Regions from separate parts of the Shewanella oncorhynchi genome, predicted to be linked through region 1. Evidence: predicted binding sites of a transcription regulator. Region 1 holds the regulator's gene; the other holds the start of a gene.
What was found. The regulator ArgR, encoded in region 1, controls arginine synthesis, uptake and breakdown. The targets are predictions, from matches to a motif close to ANTGAATANNTATTCANT.

Region 1 (7,423 bases):
ATCAAACTCCACTTGGGCAATTTCCGCCAAATCTTTGATCACTTCACGTACCTCTGCCGAGGCTTGATTCAGTTTCGGCTGAATAATCGCCATGCCAGTCAAAAAACTCTGGGTCCACAGAGACAAGGCTTCAACACGTTGGCTGAGCGGCTCTTCTTCTTCGGGCAACAGCGGCATGAAACCAAATTCAAAATCCACTAAACGCGTCACTGAATCGTTAAACAAATCACACACTAATTGGTGCAACTGCGCAGGCAAAGGTTGACCATCGTTCATCAGGTCGAATAAAGGCTTGATCCAAGTGTCGCCAGTTTGCTCTACACCACCGCAGATTAAACCGACTAAAGCACCGTGAACTTCTACCGGATGCTGGCCGATTTCAGCCGCATCTAAGGCGAGTTTTAAGCTGTCGATACGTAACGAAGGAGGGGTTGCCATATCAGATCCCAATAAGATTTTTCCAGCAGCAATGCTAGCAGAGATAAAGACTTGAACCAATACTGAATCCCAATAATGGCGAAATCGGCCACGCTCTGATAAAAAACTATCCAACTGCTCACACAAACAGCAAACAAAACCGTCAAAGACCAATCCATTTGCGGCTTACCTTGCACTTTTAAGATCAGCCCTATATAGTCCGCCCTAAGAGGCTAACGAAAGGATCACCCGCGACATGAGTAACAGTGCTGTTGAAATTACCCTACTTGGGCGCACCTACTCTATCGCTTGCCCGAAAGGTCAAGAGGATGCCTTACGTACGGTAGCGTTGGGAGTTGAACAACAACTCAGCGCGTTAAAAACCCGAACCAATAGCTTAAGCCGTGAAGAAATTGCGATTATGGCGGCGCTGAATATTGGACACGAGTTGTTCCAAGAAAAGCAAAAAAATAAGCACTATATGCAACAGATGGACGACAGGATCAGCTTGCTGCAGTCGACCCTCGAAAGTGCCTTAGTTGAGCGTTCAACTAAATAGATTTAAACTGTGCACCTTAGTGATTTAACACTCATTGAGTTAAACCAACTGACGCACAGTGAATGGCTAAACTGGCTTATTTAAATAAACCAATGCTTTAGCGATTCAATACCGTTTTGCTCCCTGGGATGCATGCCAACTGGTAATGTCCCTGTGCCGATAATTTTTATCTCAGGGTGAATGCTTTACTGACATTGTGCATGCTCGGCTTGTACCGAGAAGCCTTAGGAGGTAATCATTTACCCGCCTTGAACCTACGGTTCAAGGGCTACACCGGTAGCGGCATTCTGGGGAGCATCTTAATTCTATGTCTACATCTTCCAAACTTTCTCATTTGAATGCCCAAAGCGACACGGCGCACCTTTCCGTAGAAATCGCTGATGCCGTAGATGTCGCAAACTATGCGGCAAATATCGCACTCCATACAAAAGAAAGGCGCAATCTGTTACGCAAAGCCATTCGCACCGCCCGTAAATCTCTCTCCGAAATAGAACAAACCCAAGCAAGTTTAAACGCCTGCCAGCGAATGCTCGATGCATTGCAGGCCAACAAAGCGCAACATGTGGCATTATATCTCACCCATGATGGCGAACTCGCCACGCCACCGCTGATCGCTGCGCTGTGGCAAATGGGCATAAACACCTATCTGCCTAGGTTACATCCCTTCAATGCAGGACAATTATTATTCCTGCATTACACCGCAGACACCCCCATGCAACCCAATCAATTCGGCATCTTAGAACCTAAATTAGATGTGCGCGCCATTATCCCAGTGACAGAGTTAGATGTTGTTATCACGCCCTTAGTGGCTTTTGATTTAATGGGAAATCGTATGGGCATGGGCGGCGGCTATTACGATAGGACGCTGGCAAACTGGCAGCTTAAAGGTAAACCTTTGCCTATGGGTTACGCCCACGACTGTCAGCAAGTGACGAGTTTACCCTGCGAGTATTGGGATGTGCCTTTGCCATTTATCATCACCCCAAGTCGGGTACTGACATTTTGAAAAAGAAGGATCTAGAAGCTAGATTCTACAGCCATGCAGTGGCGTTCTAGAGCCATCTCTACCTTAAATGCCGGCCGCCGTCGACATTATGGCAACGACCGGTGACGTAGTGGCTATTCAGCAGATATTCCACTAAGTCGATAATCTCCTCATTCCCCGCCTCTTTCGGCAACAGCGCTTTGGCTAAGGTTTTTTGCTGATAGGCTGCGTCATCACCCGCATTAAATAGGATCATCGCTGGCGCAATCGAATTCACTTTGACCTCGGGCGCAAATTTGGCGGCAAAGGATAGCGTCATATTGTGCAGCGCGGCTTTACTGGCAGCATAGGCGATATGCTTCTGACTGCCCTTCTCTGCCACATAGTCAGTAATATGAATCACATCACTGCCGCCGATTTCATCGCCAGCACCCGCACGTAGCTGCGCCTCTAAGGCCAAGTTCAACTGATAGGGTACGCTCACATGCACTTGCATCATGCGCTGCAGCACTTGGCTCGGCGCAAAAGTGGTACTCTTTAAAGACTCATTCTTTGTAAGCACAGGATCAGGCAGCCAGTCAGAGGCATTGTGAATAATGGCGCGAATTTGCGGCAATTTAGCTAACTCAGCAATTAAGGATCGCACTTGAGTATCGTCATAAAAATCACAGGGATACAGAGTCGCGCCTAAGGCGTTCAGCTCATCTATGCTAGCGTAATGGCTGCGATAGGTACCAATCACCTGCTGACCTTTGGCGAGAAAATGTTTGGCTAAGGCGTAACCTATGCGTTTACCCACGCCTGTGATTATGATGGGAGATGTCATACCTATCCTTTTGAGTCGTTATTTGTCAGGCTTTACCTTGTTCACTGAAAAATCAGCAATCAAGTTAAACTGATGAATAACCAAGATGTTACTGTACTCATTTGAATTTAACCTAACAAAAAGCCAAATGAGATGCTGATCCGTTCTACAATCGCTTCGATCTAAAACCCTTTCTTCTGCGTATAGGGTAGAAGAAAACCAAGCTTAAGTACTCAAGCCAAGAGCTTAGACCAAGTATTGTGATCAAGTCATCAGAGGTAATACCGATGGAACTGCGGATTTTTTACGATGGGAATTGTCCATTATGTAGCGCCGAAATGCGCCAACTGAAAGCGCGCGATCCGAAGAACTTGATTGCGCTTGAGGATTTAAATGCGCCAGACTTTAGTGAGCGCTTCAGCCATATCAATAAAGACTACGCCAATACGATTCTACATGGCGAAACCGCAACGGGCGAAGTGTTACTCGGGTTAGATGTCACTTGTAAAGCGTGGGCACTGACAGGGACGCGCGCCTGGATCCAACTGTTACGCCTGCCCATGATTAAAACTGTGGCCGATTGGTGCTATCTCAGATTCGCAAAACACAGATATCGCATCTCTTATTTACTGACGGGCAAAGCCCGCTGCGATGATAACTGCCAAATTCCCACTAAGCGCCGCTGAATGAGCTTTAGAAAGAGTAAAACGCAGGCATAAAAAAACGGAGCTCAATGGCTCCGTTTTTAATTCGTCATAATCTAAAAAGATTATCCGAAAGATTATTTAACGAAATCAACGCCTAGTTTGATATCGCCTTTCAGCGTATCTAACATAGAATCACGAGCGTTAGCTTCGAATGCACTCACTTCACCGTAAGGCAGTACTTTTTCAATACCGTTTTTGCCTAACAGCACAGGTTGTGCGAAGAATTCAGCATGCTCGCTGCCGCCGTCAACATAGGCGCATTCAACGATGTTAGCTTCGCCTTGCAGACCACGAACCAGAGACAGACCGAAACGGCAAGCCGCTTGACCCATAGACAGAGTCGCGCTTCCGCCACCGGCTTTAGCTTCAACCACTTCTGTACCCGCGTTTTGGATGCGAGTCGTCAGACTTGCCACTTCTTCGTCAGTGAAAGTCGCGCCTTCAACTTGAGACAGTAATGGCAGAATGGTCACGCCGCTGTGGCCGCCGATCACATTGACTTTAACGTCAGCAACGTTCAGGCCTTTTAATTCGGCGATGAAAGTTTCAGAACGGATCACGTCTAGAGTCGTGATACCGAACAGACGGTTTTTATCGTAAACACCCGCTTTTTTCATCACTTCTGCAGCGATAGCTACGGTCGTGTTGACTGGGTTAGTGATAATGCCAACCAAAGCCGTAGGGCAAGTTGCCGCTACTTTTTCGATCAGGTTGCGAACGATACCGGCATTGATATTGAACAGATCTGAACGATCCATACCAGGCTTACGCGCAACACCAGCAGAAATTAGAACAACGTCAGCACCCACTAGGGCAGGCGTTGGATCTTCACCAGCAAAACCTTTGATTTCAACAGCAGTTGGAATGTGGCTCAAGTCAACCGCAACACCCGGAGTTACCGGTGCGATATCATATAGAGACAATTGTGAACCCGCAGGCAATTGAGTTTTTAACAGTAGGGCAAGAGCCTGGCCGATACCACCAGCAGCACCAAGTACAGCAACTTTCATAGTTATCTCCGTTATTTCTCGGATATGTGTGACATGGATCTAATTTGCGTTGGCGCCACATTACTGGAATGTCACAACAATTTCAATTATCCCTTAGTCGTGGGACAAAAGAATTCCGGAATAACGTAAAAGCAATGTAGAACAATTACTCAAATTGGGATTTTTACGCCCCCTACAAACGCTTAACCACTGGGGCTTAGTGAATTTTTATTCAACCAATCTGGTTATTTGTTGACAATTTTTCTAAAAATATTCAAAATGGGCCTGTTTTTTTGAATAACGAATAATAATATTATGCAAACGACCAAGAATCAGGATGACCTTGTTAGAATTTTTAAGTCGATTTTAAAAGAAGAGCGCTTTGGCTCTCAGAGTGAAATCGTCACCGCCTTGCAAGCTGAAGGCTTTGGTAATATTAACCAATCAAAAGTATCGCGCATGCTCAGCAAGTTCGGCGCAGTGCGGACTCGCAACGCTAAGCAAGAGATGGTGTATTGCTTACCAGCCGAATTAGGCGTACCCACCGCGGGTAGCCCACTGAAGAATTTGGTACTCGACGTCGATCACAACCAAGCGATGATCGTCGTGCGAACTAGCCCAGGTGCCGCGCAGCTGATTGCCCGCTTGTTGGATTCTATTGGTAAACCAGAAGGCATTTTGGGTACGATTGCCGGTGACGACACTATCTTCATTTGCCCATCGAGCATCCAAGATATCGCCGATACCTTAGAAACCATCAAATCTTTATTCAATTATGCAGAATAAAAAAACAGGTCAGTGAGCTGACCTGTTCTATATTATCAATACATTTTGAAGTGCAATACCGCGCTGGTTATTTGGCCATTGTCCCGATTACGTTACACATTCAAGCACAATATCTAACTCACAATATCTAACTCAACTATAACGATATCAGTAAGCCACACTGATGCGCTGGTTTGGGTGAGCGCCCTTTTCGGCTTCATCTACCATGGCTTTTGCGTAATCGGTTACAGAGATACGGCTTTGACCATTAGCATCGGTAAAGAAGCTATCGCCACCAAGACGGTACGGGCCTTCACTCTCACCGGGATAAATCTCAGCCGCTGGGCTCACAAACGTCCAATTGATTGCCGTTTGCGCCGCACGCAATACCTTCAAGGCTTCACCCTGAGCTAACGCCTCATCTTTATATGCTGCAGGGAAATCTGGGCTAGAGACCAGCGTCACACCCGGCGCCACTTCTAAACTCCCAGCACCACCGACCCACAATAAACGTGACACGTTAGCGTTAGGCAGCACATCCAGTAAATGCTGAACCGTACTCGCCACTAGACCATGATTTTGTTGGGCGCGGCCACCAACGGCGGCAATCACGACATCTACGCCAGCAAAGGTATCGGCGACCAATGGCTGCTCTAAATCCACGGCACGTACTGCCACGTCAGCCACGGATAACTTACTTGGATCACGCACTAACGCTGTCACTTGGTGTCCACGACTCTGTGCTTCTTTTAAAATTGCACCACCAATCCAACCCGTTGCACCTAAAATTGCGATTTTCATTTCATTGTCCCACTCAGATGATTTACATTGGATCCAGTTTACTTGCAGTTTTTCACCTAATAAACATCAATAATTGAGCATGATTGTTTCAATATAGGATACTAATGTGGATAAAATTGCCGCAATACGCAGTTTCGTCGAAGTCGCAAACTGTGGCAGCTTTACCAAAGCTGCCGAACATTTAGACCTCAGCCGCCTGCAGGTTTCCCGTCATATTCAAGAAGTGGAGCAGTGGTTGAGTTTACGCTTATTACACCGCACCACGCGCAGCGCCAGCTTGACTTTGCAGGGTGAGGAAGCGCTACAATTTTGCCAGCGGATCTTAAGTGAAGTTGCTGCCATGGAGAGTCGTGCCCACAGCCATAACAGTGAACTGGTAGGCAGTATTCGTATCGCTACGCCTATTGGCCTAGGGCAGCACAGTCTGTTTGATGTCGTCGATCGCTTTATTAAAATGCATCCTAAGGTCAACATTCAACTGGTGATGTCGGACAGTTTTGCGCAATTGGTAGATGAAAGAGTCGACGTGGCGCTACGTTATACCGAGCAACCCGATGAGAATCTCATAGCTCGGCGTTTGATGACCATAGATGCGGTACTTTGCGCGGCGCCGAGCTATCTTGATAGCGCAACGCCACTCCTCGAACCCATTGATCTGTTGGCCCACAACTGCCTCATACACTCAGCGCAACAAAACTGGCCTTTTCTAAAAGAACTGCAAGCCGAGCACGTCAAAGTTACAGGGAATCTTAGGGCTAACGATATGGGAGTGTTGGTCAGTGCGGCGCTACGTGGACATGGCATAGTGCGTTTACCCTGTGACTTAGCTAACCAATACCTTGCCAGTGGTCAACTCAAAGAAGTCCTACCCGAATTTACGACACCAGGCCAAACCTTGTGGGCGGTATATTTGTCCCGCAGTTATCAGCAAAATCTAGTGCGCGCCTTTATCGATTTCACCGCCCTGCAATGGCAGCTCGATATCAAAAAATGGGTTCCCGCGCATTAGCATAAAAAAACGCACTTAGGCGTTAGCTTAAGTGCGTCTCGATTGATACTAATTCGGCTTGATTATAGAAAGCTTATTCGTCGAACTGCAGCATAAAATCCAGTGCGGGGGCAAAGAAAGATGAACCTGTCATCGCCTTAGTAAAATGCATCAAGTGATCATGATTGCCTTCGCCATCACCAAACATCATGCTATGCAGCATCTTTTCAAAATGTTCTGGCGTGCGGCAGTTAGAGATAAACATTAATCCCTGCTCCTTCAGCGAACCATAGGGCATACTCTGACGCAGGATCTCCATTGACTTACCAGCGGCATCTTTAAGATTAACGCGCTTAATATGGCTGGTCAGTGGCTTATCTTCAGATTCATACTCGATATTATCTTGC
Region 2 (7,423 bases), 1.3 Mb from region 1:
GCAGCTATTTTAACCCTAGTGGGCTAAGCCAAAAATAACGAACGCGGGGTAAAATACTTTAAAAACTGCCGAAACGGTGTCGTCATTTTAGCGACGGAGTTGCATTAGCCGTAAGCTTCACTGTAGATTAATTGCTCTAAGCCGCACTTTGTTTATCTCAGTGTTGATAACAAATCCAATTACGCCTAATACCGTCACTCAGTGACAAGGACCCCAAAATGACCAGCCCAATCCAAGCCGAGATATTAAGCCGAGTGGCAGAAGTCTTTGATCAACATGTCCCTTTTCATAATCTGCTCGGGCTCGATATTAAACGCTATGATGTCGATGGTGTCGAAGTGGTCATCAATATGAAACCAGAACTTATTGGCAATATTCATCAACAGATCCTCCACGGCGGTGTCACAGCTACAGTACTGGATGTGGTCGGCGGACTTACCGCATTTGCAGGACTGGTCGCAAGCCGTGAAGATTGGACGATTGAAGAATTACAACAACGCCTCCAAACTTTAGGGACGATTGATATGCGCGTCGATTATCTGCGGCCGGGACGCGGCCTCACCTTTACGGGGACGGGCAGCGTCATTCGTGCGGGTAATAGAGTTTCAGTATGCCGCATGGAACTACATAATGAGCAAGGCACGCATATCGCTTTTGGAACAGGGACTTATATGGTGGGTTAGGCGGTTAAATTTAGATGTGTATTACTGCCTTAGGGCTCAAAACTGACTAAGGTAAACGTCTTGATTAACAGGATGTTTACTGACTTTAATTGTCCATTCAATCTTTTGCGGAGATATTCTGTAACGAAAAGAACACGGCGATGCCCTTGAGTCAGCGGTCAGACACACCTACAATCGCCACCTTGTTGTTCTTCGAAGATGTCTCATGCCAGATCTTGAATACCGCAAAGGGATCCTACTTGCCGTCAGTGCTTACTGTATGTGGGGTTTTGCGCCTTTATATTTCAAATTACTCAACCATGTTTCCGCCACCGAAATTTTGCTCCATCGAGTGATTTGGTCATTCGTGTTTATGCTGATCATTATGCAGTTTATCGGCGGTTTTTCTCGCTTACGCTTACTGTTTAAACAGCCTAAACAGTTGATGGTTCTCACCATTACTTCCATATTGATCGCGGGAAACTGGCTACTATTTATCTGGGCGGTAAATAACGATCACATGCTCGATGCCAGCCTAGGTTACTTCATCAATCCTTTACTCAACGTCTTACTCGGTATGTTATTTCTAGGCGAAAGATTGCGTAAACTGCAATGGTTTGCGGTTTCACTCGCCAGCGCTGGCGTATTGATCCAGTTAATCTCTTTTGGCTCTATTCCCATCGTCTCACTGGCACTCGCGGGCACCTTTGGCTTTTATGCACTGCTGCGAAAAAAGGTCAATGTAGATGCCAAAGCAGGCTTATTAGTCGAAACTGCAGTGCTATTACCGGTTGCACTGGTTTATCTCATCGCAACCTTAGACACAGCCACGGCGAGCATGCTGACTAACGATTGGCAATTGAATCTGATGTTAATGGCGGCTGGGATAGTGACTACCATTCCTTTGCTGTGTTTTGCAGGGGCAGCGGTACGTATTCCATTGTCTATGCTCGGCTTTTTCCAATATATTGGCCCGAGTATTATGTTTATCCTCGCGGTGAGTCTATTCAATGAGCCCTTCGATGCCGAAAAAGGCGTGACCTTCGGATTTATCTGGAGCGCGCTGCTCGTCTTTACCTTAGATATGGCCTATAAACGCAAAACGGCGTGAGCATTATCACGCCGATAAACACAGTGGCAGAAGTGATGACATATGATGATTACTTCTGTAACTGTGCTAAAAACTCACTCCCTTGCGGTACTGTCAGTAATAAACTGTAGCCTTTAGTCGTTGGCACTAACACTAACTGCGATTTATCTGTTATCGCCAAAAATGCCCTGCCTTTCCCCTGCAACTTAAACCAGCCTAATTGAAACCCTGGCATGCCTATACCGTTGGTTTTAAAGCTCGGCGTTAAATCTACCTCTTGTTGCAAATCGACTATGCGTGCCTCGGCGGGCAATAAATCCGCGCGGGATAACTGCACTTTATAGAAGGGAACATCCACTGTGAGCTCTGTATCGGTTAACACTAATTCGGCGCTATTCGATTGATAGAAGACCCAAGAAAATCCGCCCATCATCACCAGTAATATACCTAAACTCGCCGACTTCGCTATCTTAGGCATATTTTTTAACCATAACATCAGCAAGATACCCGCTAAACCGAGCAATAAGACGATAAAACTGAAGATAGAGGTTTGGGTTAAAGGGGCGAGTTCAAAAAATTGAGGACTCATTGGCAGTATCTCCCGTACAGTGAAGTCTTAATCTGCCAACAAAGACATATTATGTCAATAAAAATGCCAGCGCTAATATGAGTACTAGGCTGGCATTGATTGGATTGATTTAGAACGGCTTAAAGATCGAGCGCGAGAATTTTTGAGCGGCGTTGATAGTTATACAACTGCTTCTTCTTCTGTGGCAGTGCTTCAACATCTTCAATCACAAAACCATGCTCGAGGAACCAGTGAATGCTCCGAGTTGTCAATGCAAACAAGCGTGAATAACCACGGTTTCTAGCCTGATTGATAATGTTCTTCAGCAGTAAGCTCCCTCTGTCGGCATCGCGATAATCGGGATGCACCACTAAACAAGCAAACTCACCCGCATTGTCCTCTTCAAAAGGATAGAGCGCAGCGCAACCAATCACTAAACCGTCGCGCTCAATCAACATGAACTGTTCGATTTCAATCTCAAGCTGCTCACGACTACGACGCACCAGAATGCCTTGTTCCTCCAATGGACGGATAAGGTTCAACACACCGCCAATATCGGCGATCGACGCACAGCGTAAACGCTCAGCACTCTCAGTGACGATTTGTGTACCAATCCCTTCGCGGGAAAACAGCTCTTGTAGTAAAGCACCATCTTCAAGGTAGCTAACTAAATGACAACGTGGCACACCATTGCGGCAAGCATCGATACTGGCTTTGAGAAACGCCATAGTGCCAACACAAGCAGAACCTTGCTCGGCCAGCTTGTTCATGATGTTTTGCGCATCATTTGGCATCAACTCGGCAATTACATCGCCATTACGATCGAGAATACCGTTCTGTGAGCTAAAGCCGATCATCTTGTCTGCTTTAAGCTTAATTGCCACTTGAGTCGCGATTTCCTCAGCGGTGAGATTAAAACTTTCACCAGTAACCGAAGCCGCAATCGGCCCCATCAATACGATACAGTGATTATCTAACTGACGTTTTAAGCCTTGCACATCAATACGACGCACTTTGCCACTCAGACAAAAGTCCACACCATTATCCACACCCAGTGGTTGAGCAATCACAAAGTTGCCGCTCACTAAGTTAATTTGCGCACCTTGCATCGGCGTATTACTTAAACTCATGGATAAACGCGCTGTGATATCAAATTGCAGTGCACCCGCAACTTGCTTAATCACTTTGAGCGAATCTTCATCCGTGATACGCACACCGTCGTGGTAGGCAGGCGCAATACCGTTGGCGGCTAATGCAGCATCAATCTGCGGCCTAGCGCCATATACCAACACCACTTTGATCCCTAAACTGTGCAGCAGGGCGACATCATTTAAGATGGCGCGGAATTGATTTTGAGCCAAAGCTTCACCACCCAGCATGACCACAAAAGTTTTACCTCTGTGAGCATTAACATAGGGGGCAGAATGACGAAATCCATCAACCAGTTCAGTGGTACGCACGCGTTATTTACACCTCATTTTTGAGCTGGCAGCGTCACTATGACACACCAGGAATGAATCGCTAACTTTCGCGTATGGTATTGCATTTTAATTCACATATAAAGAATTTATTCTCACTAAAGTGCAGATTTGATGATTTAAAGTGCTTAGAACAGCACTATTTTATATTTTCAGCAAGTGTTCACACTTTTTTAACTTCACAGGGGATGATTCAGCGGCATCAGTTTGCGAGGCAATTATCTCAACTTGATGACTAGCCACTAAAAAAATGCAAAAAAAAGCCCCTTAAATAAGGGGCTTTTCTCGAAACACTAACCAAGGATTACTTGATTTTGGCTTCTTTGTAGATAACGTGCTGACGAATAACTGGATCAAATTTTTTGATTTCCATTTTTTCAGGCATGTTACGCTTGTTTTTTTCAGTTGTGTAGAAGTGACCAGTCTTAGCTGTAGAAACTAATTTGATCTTCTCACGATTACCTTTAGCTTTAGCCATGATCTATTATACCTTCTCGCCACGGGCACGAAGTTCAGCAACAACAACTTCGATACCTTTTTTGTCGATCAGACGGATACCTTTAGTAGATACACGTAACTGTACGAAACGCTTTTCTTCTTCTAACCAAAAACGGTGGTTTTGTAGGTTAGGTAAAAAACGACGACGGGTCGCGTTTTTTGCATGCGAACGGTTGTTACCAACCATCGGCTTCTTGCCAGTAACTTGGCATACTCTTGACATGTCAATCTTCTCCAAAAACAATTTTAACGCTCGAGCATTAATGTGCCTCGTATGGCCGTCGCCCGAGGCACAAAGAGGGCGCATTTTATACACGATCACAGAGTGAAGATCAAGTGTTAGATTAATTAATCCAGCCTCGTTCTGCAAAAGAAACTATCTCTCGATCACCTACAACCATATGGTCCAACAAGGATACGTCTATGGTTGCTAACGCATTTTTTAATCGCTCAGTTATTCGTCGGTCAGCCTGACTGGGCTCGGCAATACCAGACGGATGATTATGACAAACTATAACTGCTGCGGCCTTTTTCTCCAGCACTAAGCTCACCACTTCACGTGGATACACTGAGGCTGAGTCTATTGTGCCGCGGAATAATTCGACAAATTGAATCACTCTATGCTGGCTATCCAGCAGTAAAACTGCGAACACTTCATAGGAGCGATCGGCCAATTGTCGCATTAAATAGTCCCGAGTTAAATCGGGATTTGTCAAAACCTGACCTCTTTGCAGATTTTCCTGCGCTACACGCCGCGCTAATTCGGCCGCAGCTTGAAGCTGGGCGTATTTTACAGGTCCTACGCCCGGAAGTCGACACACCTGATTTCTTGGGGCACAGAGCAGGTTTCTGAGGCCGCCAAACTCGCAAATAAGCGACCTAGCAAGGTCAACCGCGTTTAATCCAGCTAAACCGTTACGCAGCAATACTGCCAGTAATTCAGCATCCGAGAGATGCGCAGCTCCTTTTTGTAACAGTTTATCTCTGGGACCTTCACCCTCAGGCCAATCTTTAATCCCCATGTGACCTCCCTGTCATCTCACATATTTTCACTTTACTGAGTATGGACGAGATTTTTTGAACTGGGATAGTCACTAAAATTCACCACTTTGTGATATTGTTGCCGGCATTATTTCTATCTCGGATGATGTCTGTGAGTCTGACAAATAAAAACGTCCTGCTGGGCATTGGCGGCGGTATTGCGGCCTATAAAAGTGCTGATTTAGTACGTCGCTTGAAAGAACGTGGTTTTGATGTGCGCGTGGTGATGAGCCAAAGTGCGATGGAATTTATCACGCCTCTGACGCTGCAAGCGTTGTCTGGACATCCAGTGGCATCTAGCCTGCTCGACCCCGCAGCAGAAGCAGCCATGGGCCATATAGAACTTGCTCGTTGGGCAGATCTCGTCATCATAGCCCCTGCAACCGCAAACCTATTGGCGCGGATTAATGCAGGCATGGCCGATGAGCTAATCACCACCACGTGTCTTGCCACTGAGGCGCCAATTGCCCTGTGTCCAGCAATGAATCAGCAGATGTACCGTAATCTGGCTACGCAAGCGAATTTAACTAGCCTAGCATCACGTGGTTTTACCCTTTGGGGACCCGCCAGTGGCAGTCAGGCCTGTGGTGAAGTGGGTCCTGGACGCATGCTCGAACCGCTAGAAATTGCCGAGCTAGCCAGTGATTTTTTTGCAACAAAAGAAGTCTCTGCGCAGCCTCTTGCTGGCCAGTCGGTGCTGATTACCGCCGGACCAACCCGTGAAGCAATTGATCCCGTCAGATACATTTCAAATCACAGTTCTGGAAAAATGGGCTTTGCACTAGCCAAAGCCGCGGCAGATATGGGGGCAACAGTCACCTTAGTCTCAGGCCCCGTAAATCTCAACACCCCAGAAGGCGTAACACGCATTGATGTTGAATCGGCGCAAAATATGCTCGATGCTGTTATGGATAACGTTGATAAAAAAGATATTTTTATTGGCTGCGCCGCCGTTGCAGACTACCGCATTAGCGATATTGCTACCTGTAAGATCAAAAAATCGACCGAAGAAATGCAACTTGCGCTGGTGAGGAATCCTGATATCTTAGCCACGGTTGCGAGCTTACCTAACCGTCCTTTTGTGGTGGGATTTGCCGCCGAAACCCATGATGTAGAAGCCTATGCGCGCGATAAGCTCAAACGTAAAAACTTGAACATGATCGCCGCAAACGACGTTTCTATTGCTGGCCTAGGCTTTAATGCCGATGCTAATGCCCTGCGTGTTTTCTGGCCGCACGGCAGTCAAGATTTGCCTGCTACTGACAAACTCACGTTGGCACGGCAATTACTTTCGTTGATAGTGAAAGAAAAAACAAATACATGAAAACACCGATTGAATTAAAAATTCTCGACTCCCGTATCGGCTCAGAATTTCCCTTGCCCGCTTACGCCACCGCAGGCAGTGCAGGCATGGATCTTCGCGCCATGATAGACACGGCTTTAACCATTACACCGGGTGAAACTGTGCTCATTCCCACGGGGATTGCCATTCATGTGGCCGACCCAGGACTTGCAGCGGTGATTTTACCGCGCTCAGGCCTGGGCCATAAACACGGTATCGTACTGGGGAATCTAGTCGGACTCATAGATTCAGATTACCAAGGCCCCTTAATGGTATCTTGTTGGAATCGTGGTGACAGTCCATTCACCTTAGAAATGGGCGATCGTCTCGCGCAACTGGTGTTTGTTCCTGTGGTACAAGCACAATTCAAACTCGTTGATGAGTTCGACAGCTCAGACCGTGGTGAAGGCGGATTTGGCCATTCAGGCACTAAATAATCCCCTAAGTCGTTATTGAGCCAAGGATACTGCAATGGCTGTAAGCCCAAAAATTAATCGTCGTGAACACATTCTGCAATGTCTAGCGCAGATGCTAGAAACCAACCCAGGACAAAGGATCACCACAGCGAAACTGGCCTCAGAAGTCGGTGTATCGGAAGCCGCCCTGTATCGCCACTTCCCGAGTAAAGCGCGGATGTTCGAAGGCTTAATCGAATTTATCGAAGAGTCGTTATTGTCGCGCATCAATTTAATCATGGATGACGAAAAAGACACCATGAAGCGCTGCCAGTTGGTACTGCAACTG

Region 2: the regulator ArgR is predicted to act here: its motif matches at 3,860-3,877, upstream of argA (amino-acid N-acetyltransferase).

Annotation. Positions count from the first base shown of each region.
Region 1 covers NZ_CP132914.1:4,182,601-4,190,023, forward strand. Annotated here, with positions in the region: gene RA178_RS18570 (UPF0149 family protein) at 1-438, opposite strand, end outside; gene RA178_RS18575 (cell division protein ZapA) at 674-976, shown strand; RNA gene ssrS (6S RNA) at 1,094-1,274, shown strand; gene RA178_RS18585 (5-formyltetrahydrofolate cyclo-ligase) at 1,284-1,982, shown strand; gene folM (dihydromonapterin reductase) at 2,041-2,787, opposite strand; gene RA178_RS18595 (thiol-disulfide oxidoreductase DCC family protein) at 3,054-3,452, shown strand; gene mdh (malate dehydrogenase) at 3,548-4,483, opposite strand; gene argR (transcriptional regulator ArgR) at 4,778-5,248, shown strand; gene RA178_RS18610 (NAD(P)-dependent oxidoreductase) at 5,396-6,028, opposite strand; gene RA178_RS18615 (LysR family transcriptional regulator) at 6,135-7,037, shown strand; gene RA178_RS18620 (Dyp-type peroxidase) at 7,111-7,423, opposite strand, start outside.
Region 2 covers NZ_CP132914.1:430,913-438,335, reverse strand. Annotated here, with positions in the region: gene RA178_RS02085 (thioesterase family protein) at 219-683, shown strand; gene rarD (EamA family transporter RarD) at 889-1,773, shown strand; gene RA178_RS02075 (PH domain-containing protein) at 1,823-2,341, opposite strand; gene argA (amino-acid N-acetyltransferase) at 2,461-3,780, opposite strand; gene rpmG (50S ribosomal protein L33) at 4,103-4,276, opposite strand; gene rpmB (50S ribosomal protein L28) at 4,283-4,519, opposite strand; gene radC (RadC family protein) at 4,641-5,318, opposite strand; gene coaBC (bifunctional phosphopantothenoylcysteine decarboxylase/phosphopantothenate--cysteine ligase CoaBC) at 5,441-6,661, shown strand; gene dut (dUTP diphosphatase) at 6,658-7,116, shown strand; gene slmA (nucleoid occlusion factor SlmA) at 7,151-7,423, shown strand, end outside.